4 regions of the Kosakonia beeri genome follow, and region 4 is predicted to be linked to each of the others. Evidence: predicted binding sites of a transcription regulator. Region 4 holds the regulator's gene; each other region holds the start of a gene.
What was found. The regulator PurR, encoded in region 4, represses purine synthesis genes. The targets are predictions, from matches to a motif close to CANGCAAACGTTTGCNTG.
Positions count from the first base shown of each region.

Region 1: purT (formate-dependent phosphoribosylglycinamide formyltransferase) is a predicted target of PurR. The motif match lies at 1,348-1,365, and genes of this name have one in related genera.
Region 2: cvpA (colicin V production protein) is a predicted target of PurR. The motif match lies at 1,268-1,285, and genes of this name have one in related genera.
Region 3: purL (phosphoribosylformylglycinamidine synthase) is a predicted target of PurR. The motif match lies at 1,165-1,182, and genes of this name have one in related genera.

Region 1 covers NZ_CM135106.1:2,098,091-2,100,284, forward strand. Annotated here, with positions in the region: gene kdgA (bifunctional 4-hydroxy-2-oxoglutarate aldolase/2-dehydro-3-deoxy-phosphogluconate aldolase) at 1-65, shown strand, start outside; gene purT (formate-dependent phosphoribosylglycinamide formyltransferase) at 132-1,310, opposite strand; gene ACUY4S_RS10045 (YebG family protein) at 1,442-1,777, shown strand; gene yebF (protein YebF) at 1,836-2,189, shown strand.
Region 2 covers NZ_CM135106.1:1,522,186-1,524,379, reverse strand. Annotated here, with positions in the region: gene purF (amidophosphoribosyltransferase) at 1-690, opposite strand, end outside; gene cvpA (colicin V production protein) at 724-1,212, opposite strand; gene dedD (cell division protein DedD) at 1,410-2,120, opposite strand; gene folC (bifunctional tetrahydrofolate synthase/dihydrofolate synthase) at 2,110-2,194, opposite strand, start outside.
Region 3 covers NZ_CM135106.1:1,226,574-1,228,767, reverse strand. Annotated here, with positions in the region: gene purL (phosphoribosylformylglycinamidine synthase) at 1-1,074, opposite strand, end outside; gene mltF (membrane-bound lytic murein transglycosylase MltF) at 1,347-2,194, shown strand, end outside.
Region 4 covers NZ_CM135106.1:2,815,128-2,817,321, forward strand. Annotated here, with positions in the region: gene ACUY4S_RS13390 (MFS transporter) at 1-83, opposite strand, end outside; gene cydH (cytochrome bd-I oxidase subunit CydH) at 260-349, opposite strand; gene purR (HTH-type transcriptional repressor PurR) at 647-1,672, shown strand; gene punR (DNA-binding transcriptional activator PunR) at 1,692-2,194, opposite strand, start outside.

The DNA of each region.
Region 1 (2,194 bases), 720 kb from region 4:
AAGCGGGTGATTACGATCGCATCACAACACTGGCGCGCGAAGCTGTCGAAGGCGCGAAACAGTAATAGCGAGGCGGGTGAAGACCCCGCCTGGAAAGTAGCCCGGCCAGCATAATGCGACCGGGCTTTTTTTTATCCCTGAACCTGTACTGCCGCCGCCGCGGCAATGGCGCGTTCAACGGCACTTTCGGTGGTGTCGGCAACGGCCAGCGCGACGCCCATGCGGCGGGAGCCTTCGATCTCGGGCTTGCCGAACAGACGCAGTTGTACCCCCGCGCCGACCGCGTTCTGAACATTGCAAAACGTGACGTTCTGACTGCTAAGCCGCGGGAGGATCACCGCTGAGGCCGCGGGACCATACTGGCGGATCTCGCCAACCGGCAATCCCAGGAAGGCACGCACATGCAGAGCAAACTCGGACATGTCTTGTGAAATCAGCGTGACCATGCCGGTATCGTGCGGGCGAGGAGAGACTTCGCTAAAAACGACCTCATCCCCGCAAACAAACAATTCAACGCCAAACAGACCGTAACCACCCAGTGCCAGTACGACTTTATGGGCGATCGCATGTGCGCGTTCCAGTGCCGTGACGGACATCTGCTGCGGCTGCCAGGATTCACGGTAATCGCCTTCTTCCTGGCGGTGGCCAATCGGGGCGCAGAAGTGCACACCATCTGCCGCGCTGATGGTTAGCAGCGTAATTTCAAAATCAAAGTTAACGACCCCTTCGACAATCACGCGGCCAGCGCCGGCACGACCGCCTTGTTGCGCATATTCCCACGCTTTGGCTAACTGATCCGCGCTTTTAATAAAACTCTGACCTTTGCCTGAAGAGCTCATTACGGGTTTTACGATACAGGGCAGACCAATCTCTTCAACAGCCTGTTGGAATGCGGCTTCACTGTCGGCAAAACGGTAACTTGACGTAGGCAGTTGCAGCTCTTCAGCTGCCAGGCGGCGAATGCCTTCGCGGTTCATGGTCAGTTGGGTGGCGCGGGCACAGGGCACAACGTGCTGGCCCTGAGCTTCCAGTTCGAGCAGTGTTTCGGTGGCGATGGCTTCAATTTCGGGCACAATAAAATGCGGTTTTTCACTCGCCACCAGTACCTTCAATGCTTCACCATCGAGCATGTTGATCACATGTGAACGGTGTGCCACATGCATGGCTGGCGCGTTAGCGTAGCGGTCTACCGCAATCACCTCAATGCCGAGACGCTGGCATTCTATAGCCACCTCTTTGCCCAGTTCACCAGAACCGAGTAACATCACACGCGTTGCTGCAGGGCGCAGCGCAGTTCCTAAAAGAGTCATAGCAGCCTACCGTTGGAAAAAAACTGCGCGCAGTATAAACGAAAACGTTTGCGTCTGTCTTTTGTCACTTGCGATGGTTTTTCCATCGCGCTACTATACTGTATAAATACACAGTTAAATGAGGCTGCATCATGGCGGTAGAAGTTAAATACGTAGTCATTAGAGAAGGTGAGGAAAAAATGTCTTTTGCCAGCAAAAAGGAAGCGGATGCTTACGACAAGATGCTCGACCTGGCTGAAGTCCTCGGGGAATGGCTGACCACCGGGCCTGTCACGCTGGAAGACGAAACCCGCGACCAGATGGCTCTTTGGCTTGCTGAACATAAAGACGCGCTCAGCGGTATTCTGAAATCCGGCAAATTACCGGGTGCAGACGAGGAATCGACGGTATCTCCGGCCGTTGAAGAGAGTGAACAGAACGACGCGGTAGATATTAAAAGCGCGGGTAAACGCGCAGAAGTCGCCTGATCTTGCACTGCCAGCAATTTGTACCATGCTATGAATGGGTAAGAACCAGGAGATAAGCATGAAAATAGCAGGGGTTTTATCCAGCTTACTATTGCTGGCAGGCAGCATGACGGCGCAGGCTGCAAACGACAAAACGGTCAAGTTTCCCTCCTGCGAGGGACTTAACGCGGATGGGATCGCGGCCAGCGTTAAGCGTGATTATTTACAGAATCGTATTGTGCGCTGGGTGGACGATCAAAAGAAACTGGGCCAGGCCGATCCGATAGCCTGGATCAGTGCAAAGGATATTGTCGGCAAGGATGATAAATGGACCGTGCCGTTAACCGTGCGCGGTAAAAGCGCGGATATTCACTACAAGGTTGCAATAGACTGCAAAGCCGGTAAGGCGGACTATCAGCCTCAGTCCCATTAACACTT
Region 2 (2,194 bases), 1.3 Mb from region 4:
CGCTTCACCGGGGGCCACATCACGCAGGAACTCAAAGCCAAGCGTATCCAGCGCCACGCTTTCAGACGCCACCATAAACTCAGTGCGGCCGTCGCCGATGTCACGCTTGCCCAGCACCAGCGGGCGGATACCGTTCGGGTCGCGGAACGCAACCATACCGTGGCCGATGATCATCGCCACGCAGGCATAAGCGCCGCGGATTTGACGGTTAGTGGCGGCAACGGCGGCGAAAATATTGTCTGCTTCCAGCGGATAATGACGGAAGTTATCCAGCTCGCTGGCAAAAACGTTGAGCAGAATTTCAGAATCAGACGTGGTGTTAATGTGGCGACGTTTCTCTTCAAACAGCTTTTTACGCAGTTCGTGGGCATTGGTCAGGTTGCCGTTATGCGCCAGCGTGATGCCGTAAGGAGAGTTAACATAAAAAGGCTGCGCTTCAGACGCGCTGGAGCTACCAGCAGTAGGATAACGTACGTGACCAATCCCCATATTGCCCTGAAGTCGCTGCATATGGCGGGCTTCAAACACATCACTCACCAGGCCATTTGCTTTGCGCAGACGGAAACAGTTGCTTGCATCAATGGTGATGATGCCTGCGGCATCCTGCCCACGGTGCTGTAACACCGTTAACGCATCATAAATCGACTGGTTTACCGGCATAACACCGGCGATACCGACAATACCGCACATACGTCTTTTCCTCGTTAAGCCACATCTCAGGGCTTATGCCCTGGGCAAGAAACTCGACGAACTTTGCAGATAGTCAAAGAACCATCTGATGATGAAGCTGAATTGCGGGATAAGCTGCGACTTTTGCCAGTCTTCGCTTTTCGACAGGCCTGTAAAGGTATCCAGAAAGAACAGAATGGCGGCGACGATTAGCACGCCACGCAGCGCGCCAAAACAGATCCCCAACACCCTGTCTGTACCCGACAGGCCGGTTTTCTCCACCAGCGCACCTAACACGTAGTTAACGATAGCGCCAACAATCAGCGTCGCGATGAACAGTATGCCGATGGCGATACCATTACGCACCAGTTCATCGTCAAAGCCCGTGAACCAGACAGACAGGTAAGTGTAGTAATGACTGGCAACAAAGAAAGCACAGCCCCATGTCACCAGCGATAACGCTTCACGAACAAAGCCGCGGATCAGGCTTACCAGACAAGAAAAACCAATCACCGCAATGATGGCGTAATCAATCCAGACCATATGTGTCCCACGATTTTACGCCCTGTCGTCCAGTTCGGGGCGAATTCTAACAGAAAAAGAAAACGTTTGCGTAGGGATTTCCTTCCCGCGCGTAAATAAAAATGGCGCTGAAAAAATATTCAACGCCACGGTTCTGGTCGCCAGTTATCTGGGCGTATTTTGCACGATTCCCTTCGTGCCTTCAGCAGGTGCCTGATTTAGTTTGGCGTATATCCCATTACCACACCGTTCAGTCCTGATAACTGATTCAGCTCGCCGAGCGAACCTTTTAGCTTGTCTCGCGAGGCGTCCGGCCCCACCAGAATACGGGTGATTTTACCCTGAACCGGCGTGCCCGGCGACGTGTAAACGCGATAACCCGCACCGCGTAATTTGCCGACAATTTCATTGACCTTATCGGCATTTTTCAGTGCGCCAAGCTGCACAACATACGCTTTGCCCGTCGGCGTCGGTTTCTCCTCCTGCGCTTTCGGCGGCGCAGTCGGTTCTTCATTTGCCATCGCCAGTTGCTCGCTGGTTTTGTCCCGCGAGGAAGGCTGTTGCGTCTGCGGTTTCGGCTGCGGTTTTTCTACCGGCTTAGGTTTCGATTGCGTGACCGGCGGCGTAATGACGTCCTGGGTACCATTACCGCTGGCCGCCAGCCTTGAAGCATCCAACGACGGTGCAGCAGCATCGCCCGCCCGCACCTCTTCCGCCGCGCCTTCCGGCGGCTGTGACGGCAACGCCTGCGTTGCTGCCGGCATCATATCTGGCTCATCGCGGTCGCCGGGTTTCGGCACCAGCGGGATCGCCGCAAATTCATCCTGATAGTGTTTTTTTTGCCCGTCGAGTAACCCTGGAAGAATAATCACCCCGAGTGCGACCAGCACAATAGTTCCCATTAAACGGTTCTGAAACTTACTCGCCACCGGTTCTCCCCGCTTCCATCGCTTCCATGACATGCGCCACCGTATGGAACGAACCACACACCAGCACGGTATCA
Region 3 (2,194 bases), 1.6 Mb from region 4:
GCGTTCCGGCTTACCAAAATCTTCTTCCCATGGCTGCTCAAAACCCGGAATACGCAGGTTGGAAACAGAAAAGCCCACCAGCCCTGCTTTCGGCTTCGCACCGCGACCGGTTGCCCCTTCATCGCGGATTTCACCGCCGGATCCGGTTGCCGCGCCCGGCCAGGGCGAGATCGCCGTCGGGTGGTTATGGGTTTCGACCTTCATCAAAATATGCGCCGGCTCCTGATGGAAATCGTAACGCCCTTCACCGCGGTCAGCGAAGAAGCGGCCAACGTCAGAACCTTCCATCACCGCTGCATTATCTTTATAGGCAGACAGCACGAAATCAGGTGTTTGCTCGAAGGTGTTTTTAATCATTTTGAACAGCGACTTCGGCTGCTGCTCGCCATCAATCACCCAGTCGGCGTTAAAAATTTTATGACGGCAGTGCTCAGAGTTGGCCTGCGCAAACATATAGAGTTCGATATCATTCGGATTGCGTCCCAGCCGGGTAAAGGCATCCTGCAGATAGTCAATTTCATCTTCCGCCAGCGCCAGGCCGAGACGCAGGTTAGCGTCAATCAGCGCCTGGCGGCCTTTACCGAGCAGGTCGACGCTCTGCACCGGTGCAGGCTGATGGTGTTTAAACAGGCGTTCAGCATCCGCCTGCGAGGTAAAGACACTCTCCATCATCCGGTCATGCAATCCGGCGGCAACCTCGGCCAGCTGCGCGTCGGTCAGCCCGCTGGTTTCAACGTAGTAAGCCACACCGCGCTCAAGGCGATTGATTTTGTTAAGACCGCAATTGTGGGCGATATCTGTCGCTTTAGAAGACCAGGGAGAGAGGGTGCCAGGACGAGGAGTGACGAGCAGTAACGTTCCGGTCGGGGTATGGCTGCTCAGGTTCGGGCCATACTTTAGCAGGCGCTGGAGCCGGGCGTATTCGTCTTCGGTCAGGGTGTCGTTCAGATCGGCGAAGTGCGCATACTCGGCGTAAATATTACTTACCGGGAGGTTGGCCGCCTGAAAACGCGCCAGCAGTTTGTTGATACGGAAAGCGGACAATGCAGGCGAACCACGCAGAATTTCCATCATTAGTCTCTCGTCTTCGATTACGCAGCGTCGGGGACGCTTTAAGTGTGCACCAGGGGAAAACGGGCGTCATTATAGAGAATACTGCGCGCCTACGAAACCGTTTGCGTCGAAATAAAATCGCTGCGGATTTTTAACAATAGCTGTCGCCGAACGCTCTAATTAGTTGCCAACTGGCGTTTTGTTGCGCAGAATGCCGCACATTCACCGACAAAGATTACTGTTATCATCACGAAAACCTCCTGAGGCAAAGCACGGCGCAGAGAATTAACTCCTTGAAAAAATTTAAGATTAATTATCTGCTCATCGGCATTGTCACCCTGCTGCTGGCAGCGGCCCTGTGGCCTTCTATCCCCTGGTTCGGCAAAGCCGATAACCGCGTCGCGGCGATTAAAGCCCGCGGGGAATTGCGCGTCAGTACGATCGCCACACCGTTGACTTATACCAGTATTGATGGCAAATCCTACGGCCTGGATTACGACCTGGCGCAGCATTTCGCGGATTATCTGGGTGTGAAACTGAAAGTAACGGTCCGCCAGAATATCAGCCAGTTATTCGACGATCTCGACAATGACGATGCCGATATGCTGGCTGCCGGGCTGGTGTATAACAGCGAGCGCATCAAAAACTACCAGAGCGGCCCCGTTTACTATTCTGTCTCGCAGCAGCTGGTTTACCGCGTGGGTAGCCCGCGCCCACGCTCGCTGCAATCACTGACTGCCAGCCAACTGACCATCGCCCCCGGGCATGTGGTGATCGACGATTTGCGTGAGCTTAAAGAGAAAAAATACCCGGATTTAAGCTGGACGGTAGATGAAAAACTCGGTACCAATGCGCTGATGGAGCAAGTCCTCGAAGGCAAGCTGAGCTATACCGTGGCCGATTCCGTCGCCATTAGTCTGTTTCAGCGCGTGCACCCGGAACTGGCCGTCGCGCTGGATGTGACCGATGAACAACCCGTCACCTGGTTCAGCAAACGCGATGAGGACAATACACTGTCTGCAGCGATGCTCGACTTCTTCAATAATATGAATGAAGACGGCACGCTTGCCCGCCTTGAGGAGAAGTATCTCGGGCATGGCGACGACTTTGATTATGTCGATACACGCAGCTTCCTGCGCGC
Region 4 (2,194 bases):
AGTAACCCCATCGGGGAGAACTCAGTGGTGCCAATGCCGAAGGCGCCAATCGCCAGGGCAAGCAAAGGAAAATTCACTTTCATAGATAGACTCCGGAAACACCGTGTCGGTGGATGACACTGTTGTAGAAGCCAAAAGTATGACAGTAATCACAAAAAACAGCAGTTAGCAAAATGACAAAAGATTATTGCGGGTTTGATAACAATGGGCAGAAAAGCGGGCAAAACGGAGGGAGAAAAAGCCTCTCCCTCGCGCGGGATCAATGCAGAGCTGCGGTCAGAGCGCCGAAAACAATCAGGCTCAGAACGATAATGGTGGTGAACAGTGAATACTTCAGGTCGGTGCTCATCAATTTTCTCCGTTTTAATTTCCACACAAAAAGTGCGTTAGCGCATTTTTGCACAAATAATCATAAAAATCTTGCAGGAATTCGTGAGACGAATGTTTTATCTCTTCCCCTTTTGCTCAAGATCAGACAAAATTCGACGCTAAATTTATTAGCGTACCGGCCATTGACTCCCCTCCTGACGTCCAGTGTCTTTTTCCCGGCGTACCGCATTCCCTTTCGCGGGTACAGGGTGATTGAAGGCAAACGTTTACCTTATGTATTATCAGGAGCTTAAGATATGGTCTGGAGTGACATCTGATGGCAACGATCAAAGACGTAGCGAAGCGAGCAAACGTTTCCACCACAACTGTATCACACGTAATTAACAAAACCCGTTTCGTCGCCGAAGAGACGCGCAATGCTGTGTGGGCGGCGATCAAAGAGTTGCACTATTCACCCAGCGCCGTCGCGCGCAGCCTGAAGGTGAATCACACCAAATCGATCGGTTTGCTGGCAACCAGTAGCGAAGCGGCGTATTTCGCTGAAATCATTGAAGCTGTCGAGAAAAAGTGTTTTCAGAAAGGGTATACCCTGATTCTCGGCAACGCCTGGAATGACCTTGAAAAACAACGCGCTTATCTGTCCATGATGGCGCAAAAACGCGTCGATGGTTTGTTAGTGATGTGTTCGGAATATCCGGAGTCGCTGCTCAGCATGCTGGAAGAGTACCGCCATATTCCGATGGTGGTGATGGACTGGGGCGAAGCCAAAGCTGACTTTACTGACTCGGTGATTGATAACGCCTTTGAAGGCGGCTATATGGCTGGTCGTTATCTGGTGGAGCGTGGGCATCGTGACATTGGCGTTATTCCCGGGCCGCTGGAGCGCAACACCGGCGCTGGGCGTCTGGCAGGCTTTATGAAAGCCATGACCGAAGCCATGATCACCGTGCCGGAAAGCTGGATTGTGCAGGGTGACTTTGAGCCGGAGTCCGGTTATCGCGCTATGCAGCAGATCCTGTCGCAGGCGCACCGTCCGACAGCCGTCTTCTGTGGGGGCGATATTATGGCCATGGGCGCGCTCTGTGCCGCCGATGAAATGGGCTTGCGCGTACCGCAGGATATTTCGCTCATTGGCTACGACAATGTGCGCAACTCCCGTTTCTTTACGCCGTCACTGACCACTATCCATCAGCCGAAAGACTCGCTGGGAGAAACGGCGTTTACCATGCTGCTGGATCGCATCGTTAACAAACGTGAAGAATCGCAATCCATTGAAGTCCATCCGCGCCTGATTGAGCGCCGTTCGGTTGCTGACGGCCCGTTCCGCGACTACCGTCGTTAATACTTTTCGGTGGGAGCCTTCACTCCGGCTCCCGCAACCATTCCCGGTTCAGTGTTTCACTGTCGCCCAAATAGTCCAGCAACCAGTTTAGCGCTGGCGAGGCTTCGTTTTGTTGCCATGTCAGGCAACAGGCTGCATCCGGGAAGGGATTTTCAAGTTCCAGCGCTACCCAGTCTCCGCTTTCCAGCCATGGCCGGGCAAAATGCGACGGGACCATTCCCACACATACCCCTGCCGACAGACACGCTTCCGACGAGGCCCAATCCGGTACCAGCACCCTCTTCTGGTTATCCAGCAGCCAGGTGATCCGCTTTGGCAGAGAACGGGAAGTATCTTCCTGGATCAATGAAGGCCAGTTGCGCAACGTTTCATCACTCAACGGGCTGTCGAGGCTCGCCAGCGGGTGACGGCTGGAAACAACGCACTTCCAGCTCAACATACCCATATCGCGGAACGCATAGCGCCCGCCCACCGGGATCGCCTGAGTGGCACCAATAGCCAGTTCAACTCGCCCGTCGGCCA